DNA from 2 places in the Tessaracoccus lubricantis genome. Region 2 is predicted to be linked to the other one. Evidence: predicted binding sites of a transcription regulator. Region 2 holds the regulator's gene; the other holds the start of a gene.
The links. The regulator LexA, encoded in region 2, represses DNA repair genes until DNA is damaged. The targets are predictions, from matches to a motif close to TCGAACANNTGTTCGA.

Region 1 (4,414 bases), 100 kb from region 2:
CTCCCCATGGCCAGGTTCTCCGGCAGCCGGAGGGCCTCCTCGCCGTCGTCCTCGGCCAGCGGTTCGGCGCGGTATTCCTGCACGCTGCGGTTGACGTCGAGGCCCAGCACGGCGATGTCCATGCGGCGGGCCTCCTCCAGCAGCAGCCGCTTGGGGTACATCCCGGGGTCGTGCGTGAGGATGCCGGCCAGGAAGTGCGCGGGGTAGTGCCGCTTCAGCCACGCCGACTGGTAGGTGGGCAGCGCGAACGCTGCCGCATGCGCCTTGCAGAACCCGAACGAGGCGAACGACTCGAGGATGGCCCAGATCTCCTCGCACAGCGCCGCCGGGTAGCCGTTGCCCAGGGCCTTCGGGACGAACCACTCCTTGACCTTCGCCTGGCCCTCGCGGTCCCCCAGCGCACGGCGCACCTCGTCGCCCTGCGCCAACGAGCAGCCGGTGACGATGGAGATGATCTGGATGATCTGCTCGTGGAAGACCACCACGCCGCACGTCTGCTCCAGCGCCGGGATGAGGCTGGGATGGAGGTACTCCGGCTCCGTCCAGCCCTGCCGGGCCTCGAGGAACGGGGTGACCATGTCCGACTTCACGGGCCCCGGCCGGAACAGCGAGATGTCGACGATGATGTCGTGGAACGTCTCCGGCCCGAACTTGCCCACCAGTTCGCGCTGCCCGGGTGACTCGATCTGGAAGCAGCCCAGCGTGGCGCGGTGGGCGATCATGTCGTAGACCTCCGGGTCGTCGAACGGCGCGAGCGCGTCGATGTCGGGCGCGGGGCCGGCGGTGCGTTCGATCTCCGTGAGCGCATGCGCCATGGCCGACTGCATGCGGATGCCCAGCACGTCGAGCTTGAGCAGCCCGAGGTCCTCCACGTCGTCCTTGTCGAACTGGCTCATGGGGTAGCCGCCGAAGCTGTATTCCAGCGGGGTGCGCTGGCCCAGCGAGGAGTCGCTGAGGATCACGCCGCACGGGTGCAGCGCGATGTGCCGTGGCAGGCCGTCGAGTGACTCGACCAGGGAGAACAGCACGTCGAGGCGCTCCTCCCCCAGCCCCGCGGCGCGCAACTCGGGGAGGTCGCGCAGCGCGGCGCGGGCGTCCCTGGCCCGGATGTGCGGGAACGCCTTGGCCATGGCGTCGATCTCCACCGGTGGGAGGCTGAGCGCCGCGCCGACGTCGCGCACGGCGTGGCGCACGCGATAGGTCTCGATCATCGCGACGCACGCCACCCGCTGCGCGCCGAAGGTGGCCAGGATCTCGTCGTAGACCTCCGTGCGGCGCGCCGACTCGACGTCGAGGTCGATGTCGGGCAGCGCCATGCGCAGCGGCGACAGGAACCGCTCCATGATGAGCCCGTACCTCATCGGGTCCACGCCGGAGACCCCCAGCGCGTAGTTGACGAGGCTTCCGGCGCCCGACCCGCGGGCGGCGCAGCGGATGCCCATGCCCCGGATGAGTCCCACCACGTCCGCCACGGTGAGGAAGTAGGACTCGAAGCCCAGCTTGCCGATGACGGCCAGCTCGTCGTCGAGGCGCTCCAGCGTCTGCCCGTCCGGGGTGCCGTACCGCTCTGCCAGGCCCGTCTCGCAGCGGGCGCGCAGCACGCCGGCCGCCTCCTGCGCGGTGGTGCCGAGGGTCTCGAACTCCGGCAGCCGGATCTCGCCCAGCCCGATGTCACCGATGGGGTCGAGCATGCACCGCTCCGCCAGGCCGCGGGTGGCGGCCAGGAGGGACGCCGCATCAGGCCGGCCCGCCAGCAGCGAGGCCTCACCGGCGACCAGCACCATCTCGTCGGTGCCCTTGAGGTGGCCCTCCGCGTTGCGGCGGTCGATGTTGCGCACGTCCAGTGGCACGAGGCGCCGGGCGGCGTCGAGCACGTCGACGGTGACGGCCTGCTCGCGGCGGGCCATCCGCACCATGTTGGTGAGCACCACGGGCACCCCGAGGGCGTCTGCCAGCCGGATGAGCCCGGCGGCCTGGTGCGCGGAGGCGACCCCGCGGCCCCCGGTCTGGTGGTTGGTGGCCGCGAGGAACAGCCCGTCGCCCAGTTCGGTGCGCCACCTGCGCACCTCCTGGGTCGCCTCCTGTGGGCGCCCGGCCACGAGCAGTTCACCCGGCTGCGAATCCGCGCCCAGCAACACCACCACGTCCCGGCCCGCGCAGTGCTGCGCGATGACCTCGCGGGTCACCACCGGATCTGAGCGCTCCCCCGCCTGCTGGGCCGCGGTGATGAGCTGGCACAACGCGCCCCACCCCGAGCGGGAGGTGGCGAGCACGACGGCGCGCGGGAGCCGCTCGTCGCGCAACTGGCCGCCACGTGCCGCCGTGGGGCGACGGCGGGCCAGCCACCCGTCGGGGCGCACCGCCAGGTCCACGCCCACGATGGGCGAGATCCCTGCCGCCAGGCACGCCTTGGCGAACCGGACGGCGCCGTAGAGCCCGCCGCGGTCAGTGATGGCGAGCGCGTCCATGCCGTGCTCCACGGCCCGCGCCACCAGCGCGCTGGGGTGCGAGGCGCCGTACTGGAAGGAGTAGCCGGAGGCCACTCTCAGGTGGGTGAACATCAGTCGAGCACCGCCTGGAGCCGCCAGTCCTCCGCGCCCATGGTGCGCGCCAGTTCGTAGACGCCACGGTGCCGGCCGTTGCCCGCCTCGACGCGCCAGACCTCGAGTTCGCCCAGGAGGTCCGACCCGGCGGGCTGCTCGACGCTCTCGCCCCGGGCGGCGCGTGCCTGCTGCCCCGCCCACCACGGCGTGGCGCGGCTCCACCTGGCCTGCACCTCCTTGACGAGCAGCAGCCTGTCGCGCCAGATGAACTGCCTCGGCTCATCGGCGAACAGGACGAAGATGGGGTCGTCGTATCTGCGCATGGGGTACCTCCCGGGGAACACTCAATGGAACGAACTGTGTTTCTCGACCCGGGAGCCCCGGCCCGGAGTGGGGGTCGAATCCACGCCGGGCCGGGGCGGCCCATCACCCCACGCCTGATGCCGACCAGAGCTTCCCCGAACTAATCGAACAGGCGTACGGTGATATTCATCATAGATCGACCGTCCGACAAAAGAAAAGGGGTGGGGTGACGCCCTACGATGGGTCCCATGCTCATCGTCCGAGGCGCCACGCTGGCCGGCATGGCCACCGCCGCGCGGCTGGCCCGGCTGGGGCACGCCGTGACCCTCGACGCCGCCGGGCACACCGCCGCACCGCTGCCGGACGTCATCGTCCTGCCTGCCACCTGGCGAGACCTGTTCAAGAAGTCGGGCGCGCACCTCGTCACCGCCCTCAACGCCGCCGGGCTGGCCCTGACAGAGGCCCCGCCCACCCGTCACGCACTCGGTGACGGCACGGTGCTGGACCTCCCGGCCGAGCGCGGCGCCCAGTACCACGCCTTGTCAGCCGCCTTCGGGCAGGCCGAGGCGGTGCGCTGGCGCGACCTGCTCGACGACCTGCTGCCCGTCTGGGAGGCCTTCCGCCGCCATGCACTGGAGGGCACCGAACCGGTCCGCACGAAGCGGCAGCGCGCCTCGCTGTGGCTCGACCGGACGGTGGCGGACGTCGCCGGCAGGCTGCAGACGCCGCTGTCGGAGGTGGTGCTGGCAGTGGGCCCGGACCGCCCGGGCACGGCCGCCCTCCCGCTCCTGCTCGAGCGGATGTTCGGGCGCTGGCAGCTCACCGACGATACGGGCGCGCCCCAGCCCACGCAGCGGCTCGTCGACCTCCTGGCGCAGCGGCTGGCCGAACGCGGGGTACGGACCGTGGAATCGCACGCCGGCCCGGCCCACGTCGACTGCCGACCCCACGCCGTGCGGGCCCGATGGTGGGCACGGCCCGTGCTCGGCACGCCGATCGACGACGGCGGCCAGCTGCGGGCATCCGCCACGTCGCCTGCCGGCCCGGCGCCCTGGGGGCAACTGGCCAGCGCCGCCCTGGCCGTGTACGCGCTGCACGAACGGCTCACCGGCGAGGACCCGCGCCCCACCAACAAGGAGTTCGCGCTGCCCCGCCTGCCGCGCCCTCGTTAGGCGTCAGGGCGACGCAGCCACCGCCACAGCAGCAGCGCGCCGAGGGCGACGACCACGAGGACGACGGCGAGGTCGGGCACGCCGAGGCCCACCTCGCGCAGCCACGACTCGAGGCGGAACTGCTGCGTGGCGTCCAGGATGCCGCCGATGCCGGTGGTGGCGTCGGTGGTGACGAACAGCACGCCGACGCCGACGAACAGCAGTCCGGAGACGAGCCCCACCACCGAGGTGGTGAACGGGCCGACCGCCAGTGGACGGGGCCGCAGCCGCTCCCCCAGCCGGAGCCGGTTCCACAGCAGCGACAGGACCACCAACGGCACCACCATGCCGGCCCCGAAGAGCGCCAGCAGCAGGCCACCCCGCACGGCGTTGCCGCCCACGGCTGCGACGGTCAGC
Region 2 (4,414 bases):
CCAGGTGAGCTCGTGCTCGAAGACCTCTGCGTCGGCGTCGGTGGCGAAGTAGCCGTAGTCGCTGCCGGCCTTCACGTAGGCCTTCACCACGCGGTCGATGAGCGTGCGCAGCGAGTCCTCGCGCGCATCGGTGCCGACGGCGCCGCGGAAGTACTTCGTGGTCACGATGGTGGATGCGTTGACGCTCCAGGACGAGGGGAACTCGACACCGTGCTGCTCGAAGACGGTCTCGCCGGTCTTCCAGTTGGTCTGCACCACGTCGCGACGGTCCCACTCGACCTCGTCATACGGGTGCACGCCGGGCTTGGTGAAGACTCGCTCGATGACGAGACCCTTGGGCGCTGTATCGGAGGACTTGCGGCGGGAGGCCCGCGCGGCTGTCGCTGTCATGGTCAAACCCCTCTGATGTGTTGTTGATGATGGTGCTGGTGGATGTTGGACAGTGGTGGCGCTGAACGGCTGTTCAGCTCAGGAGCGGCTCTTGCGCCGTGCTCCGCTGGAGGGCCTCTGCGCCCTCGGGGGCCGGCTCGCGGGTGATCGAACTGAGCCGCAGCGCGTCGATCTCCCGCTGGAAGTCGTCGACCGACTCATAGTTCTTGTAGACGCTGGCGAAGCGGAGGTAGGCGACCGCATCGAGTTCCTCCAGCGGGCCGAGGATGGCCACGCCGATCTGCTCCGACGGGATCTCGGCCTGGCCGGAGGCCCGAAGGGACTCCTCGACCCGCTGCGCGAGTGCTGCCAGTTGGGCCTGCGTCACCGGACGGCCCTTGCAGGCCTTCGACACGCCCCGCATCACCTTCTCGCGGCTGAAGGACTCGACGACGCCGGATCGCTTCACGACCGTGAGGATGATCTGCTCGATGGTGGTGAACTTGCGTTCGCACATGGGGCACATGCGACGGCGGCGGATCGCCGAGCCGTCCTCGGCTGCGCGCGAATCCGACACCTTGGTGTCGCAGTGGCGGCAGAACGGGCAATGCACGTGCGGGGCCTTCCTCGAGCAGTGGAGCGGGTGGACAACAGTGCCACATCGACGCGAGCCCCACAAGTTGCGAATCATGTTCGAATCACAACTTGTAGTGGAATCACATCAGTGCAACCACTAGATGTAGGGATCACACTAGGCCGCTGTTCTCCGGAAGGCAAGGGACACGCCCAACTGGATCTGCGTGTCCGACGGGCTGCGGCGCGAAGCCGCTCAGCCCTGCGTGACGTGCGCCCAGGCGGGGTCCCCGGCCACGTACGCGGTGGCGGGATCAGGCGCTGCGACGGCGTCTACCAACTCGACGGCGGACACCGCGCCACCCACCAGTGCCAGCAGTGACACGACGGCGACCTTGGCCACCAGCCAGGGCGAACGGGGTTCAGGGCTCACGACCCGGCAGGAGGCAGGCGCGGCCGTGCGCCCCGGAAGGGCCGTGCGTGCCGGATGCAGACGGGGGAGGTGGGGCTCCGGGCGCGCGGCCGGAGACAGGGTGACGACTCGGCGACGGGGCGTGCCGACGACCTGGAAGCGAAGTGCGCTCGTGGTGGCCATGGTGTGACCTCTTTCATCCCTAGAACAACCGTTCGATTGAAAATGTAGCGCATCCGCCGTTCCCAATCAAACACTCGTTCGAAGCGTGTCGTGCGCCACGGGTTTTCGTGGCGAGGATCAGTCAACAGGGCCCCTCCGACATTTTTGGTGCCCGCGACACGCTGGATTATTTCGAACACGTGTTCATGCAGGGCGCTAGGATGAGGGCCATGGCTGAGAAGACGAAACGACCACGCCGCGGACGCCCGAGCAATGCCGAGATCGAAGCACAGCTCGCCGAGCTGCCCATCCCTGACGGGCCCGACTTTGGCCTCACCCGCCGCCAGCTGGCCCTGGTGCACGTCATCCGCAACGCGATCGAGGAACTCGGCTACCCGCCGAGCATCCGGGAGGTGGCAGATCGGGCCGGCCTGGCGTCGACCTCCTCAGTCACCTACCAGCTGCGCATGCTGGAGCAGAAGGGCCTGATCCGCCGTGACCCGAACCGCCCCCGGGCGGTCGTGCTGACGCTCCCGGAGGTGGACCAGTTCGGTAGGCAGCTGGACTCCACCCAGACGTGGGACGCTCGCCCGTCGGCGGTGGCGGCCCCCGTCGTGGGTCGTATCGCGGCCGGCGGTCCCATCCTCGCCGAGGAGCACGTCGAGGATGTCTTCGCGCTGCCCAAGCAGGTGGTCGGCGACGGCCAGGTGTTCCTGCTCGAGGTCAAGGGCGATTCGATGATCGACGCGGCCATCTGCGACGGAGACTGGGTGGTGGTGCGCCAGCAGCCTGACGCCACCAACGGGGACATCGTGGCCGCACTGCTCGACGACGAGGCCACGGTGAAGACCTACAAGTTCAAGCAGGGCAAGGTGTGGCTCCTGCCGCACAATGAGCGCTACTCCCCCATCGACGGCACCCACGCCGCCATCATGGGGAAGGTCGTCGCGGTCCTCCGCAAGATCTGAGCGTCAATCGGTGTCGCCGCGGAGGCGGCGTAGCGCGGACACCGCTACGTCGCCATCCGTGGTGGTCCAGAAGTCCGGCAGCGACGCCGTGAGGAAGGACCCGTATCGCGCGGTGTCCAGGCGGGGGTCGAGCATGGCCACCACTCCCCTGTCCTCCGAACGCCTGATCAGCCGGCCCGCGCCCTGGGCGAGCAGCAGCGCCGCGTGCGTGGCCGCCACACTCATGAAGCCGTTGCCGCCCGCGTCGTCGACGGCCTTCTTCCTGGCCTGCATGAGGGGGTCGTCGGGACGGGGGAAGGGGATCTTGTCGATGATCACCAACTGGCACGCCTCGCCGGGCACATCGACGCCCTGCCACAGCGACATCGTGCCGAACAGCGCGGTGGTGGGCTCCTCGAGGAAGCGCCTCGTCAGTTCGGACAGTTGGGCGTCGCCCTGGCACAGGATGGTCAGCTCCGGCAGCTCGCGCCGGCAGTACTCAGCCGCCTGGTCCGCCGCCCGCCGCGATGCGAACAGCCCCAGCGCACGCCCCTCGGCGGCCCACACGAGCTGCGCGATCTCGGCAAGGGTCTTCTCGTGCAGCCCGTCGCGGCCCGGCGGCGGGAGCCGACGCGCGACGTACAGGATGCCCTGCTTGCGATAGTCGAAGGGCGAGCCGACGTCGATGCCCCGCCACCCGAACTCGTCGGCGGCCCCGCTCGCATCGTCGATGCGATCTGCCGCGCGCAGCCCGACGGCGCCGGCGGCCGGCTCGAAGGCGCCGCCGAGCGTGAGCGTGGCCGAGGTGAGCACCGTCGGCCCCTGCCCGAAGACCTGCTCCCGAAGGAGGCCCGCCACGTTCAGCGGGGCGACGTAGGCCGTCCGGCCCATGATCTCGGACTCGGTCACCCACACCACGTCCTGCTCCTTGAGGGCGGCGATGCGATCCGCGACGTCGAAGACCTCCTTGACCGCCGAGGTCGCCTGTTGGCGCTCCGGGTCATCGGTCACCTTGCCCAGGGCGCTGGCCACCTTGCGGGCCACGTCGCGGAGCGCGGCTGCGGCGTACGGCAGCGGCGCGGACGCCTGCGTGATGCGGGTCAACTCGGACTCGTCCAGGGCCTCGCGCAGCGACTCGACCTGGTCCAGGAAGTCCATCCCCAGGTCGTCGTCCAGCCAGGCGAGCGAGCGCCGCGCGGCGCGGTCCACGACCGCAGGGGTCAGTTCATCCGTGGCCGCCGTCGTGATGCGGCTCACGAGCTCGTGTGCCTCGTCCACCACCAGCGCCGCATGCTCCGGCAACGCGGTGCCGCCGTGCATGGCGTTGATGGCCAGGAGTGCGTGGTTGGTGACGATGAGGTCCGCCTCGCGCGCCACCTCACGCGACCGCTCCACGAAACACTCCGCTCCGAACGGGCAGGCCGTCACGCCGAGGCACTCGCGGGTGGGGATGGACACCTGGGCCCAGCCGCGGGCGGTGTGCGTGGGGGCGTCGTCGCGGTCTGCGAGGCCGCCGCGCTCTGCCTCCCCCTCGACCCACTCCCTCAGCGCCAGCACCTCGGCACCCAGCCTGCTGACCTCGTCGCCCTTCGAACGGGCAGCGGCCTCGGCCACCGCGCCGGCTCCGACGAGCGAGCCCTGGTCATGGTCTCCGCCAGAGCGTGCGCGGTAGAGGCAGGCATGGTTCGTGCGTCCCTTGAGGATGGCGGCCTTCGGACGTTGCCCAGTGACCTCCTCCACCGCGTCGAGCGCCGTGGGGATGTCCTTGTTCGCAAGCTGCGCCTGGAGGGCCAGGGTGGCCGTGGCCACGACGACGACCTCGCCGGTGTCGACGCAGCGCGCCAGCGCGGGCGCCAGGTAGCCCAGCGACTTGCCTGTGCCGGTACCCGCCTGCACCAGCAGGTGCGTGTCCGCCTCGAACGCCGCGGCCACCGCCTCGGCCATCGCCTGC

Region 1: the regulator LexA is predicted to act here: its motif matches at 3,011-3,026, upstream of ABEA30_RS11770 (DUF6504 family protein).

The regions. Positions count from the first base shown of each region.
Region 1 is NZ_BAABLV010000036.1:138,110-142,523, forward strand. Features, by position in the region: gene ABEA30_RS11765 (DNA polymerase III subunit alpha) at 1-2,561, opposite strand, end outside; gene ABEA30_RS11770 (DUF6504 family protein) at 2,561-2,866, opposite strand; gene ABEA30_RS11775 (hypothetical protein) at 3,095-4,018, shown strand; gene ABEA30_RS11780 (cytochrome c biogenesis CcdA family protein) at 4,015-4,414, opposite strand, start outside.
Region 2 is NZ_BAABLV010000036.1:33,376-37,789, forward strand. Features, by position in the region: gene ABEA30_RS11265 (vitamin B12-dependent ribonucleotide reductase) at 1-390, opposite strand, end outside; gene nrdR (transcriptional regulator NrdR) at 464-982, opposite strand; gene ABEA30_RS11275 (hypothetical protein) at 1,199-1,537, opposite strand; gene lexA (transcriptional repressor LexA) at 1,747-2,484, shown strand; gene ABEA30_RS11285 (ATP-dependent DNA helicase) at 2,488-4,407, opposite strand.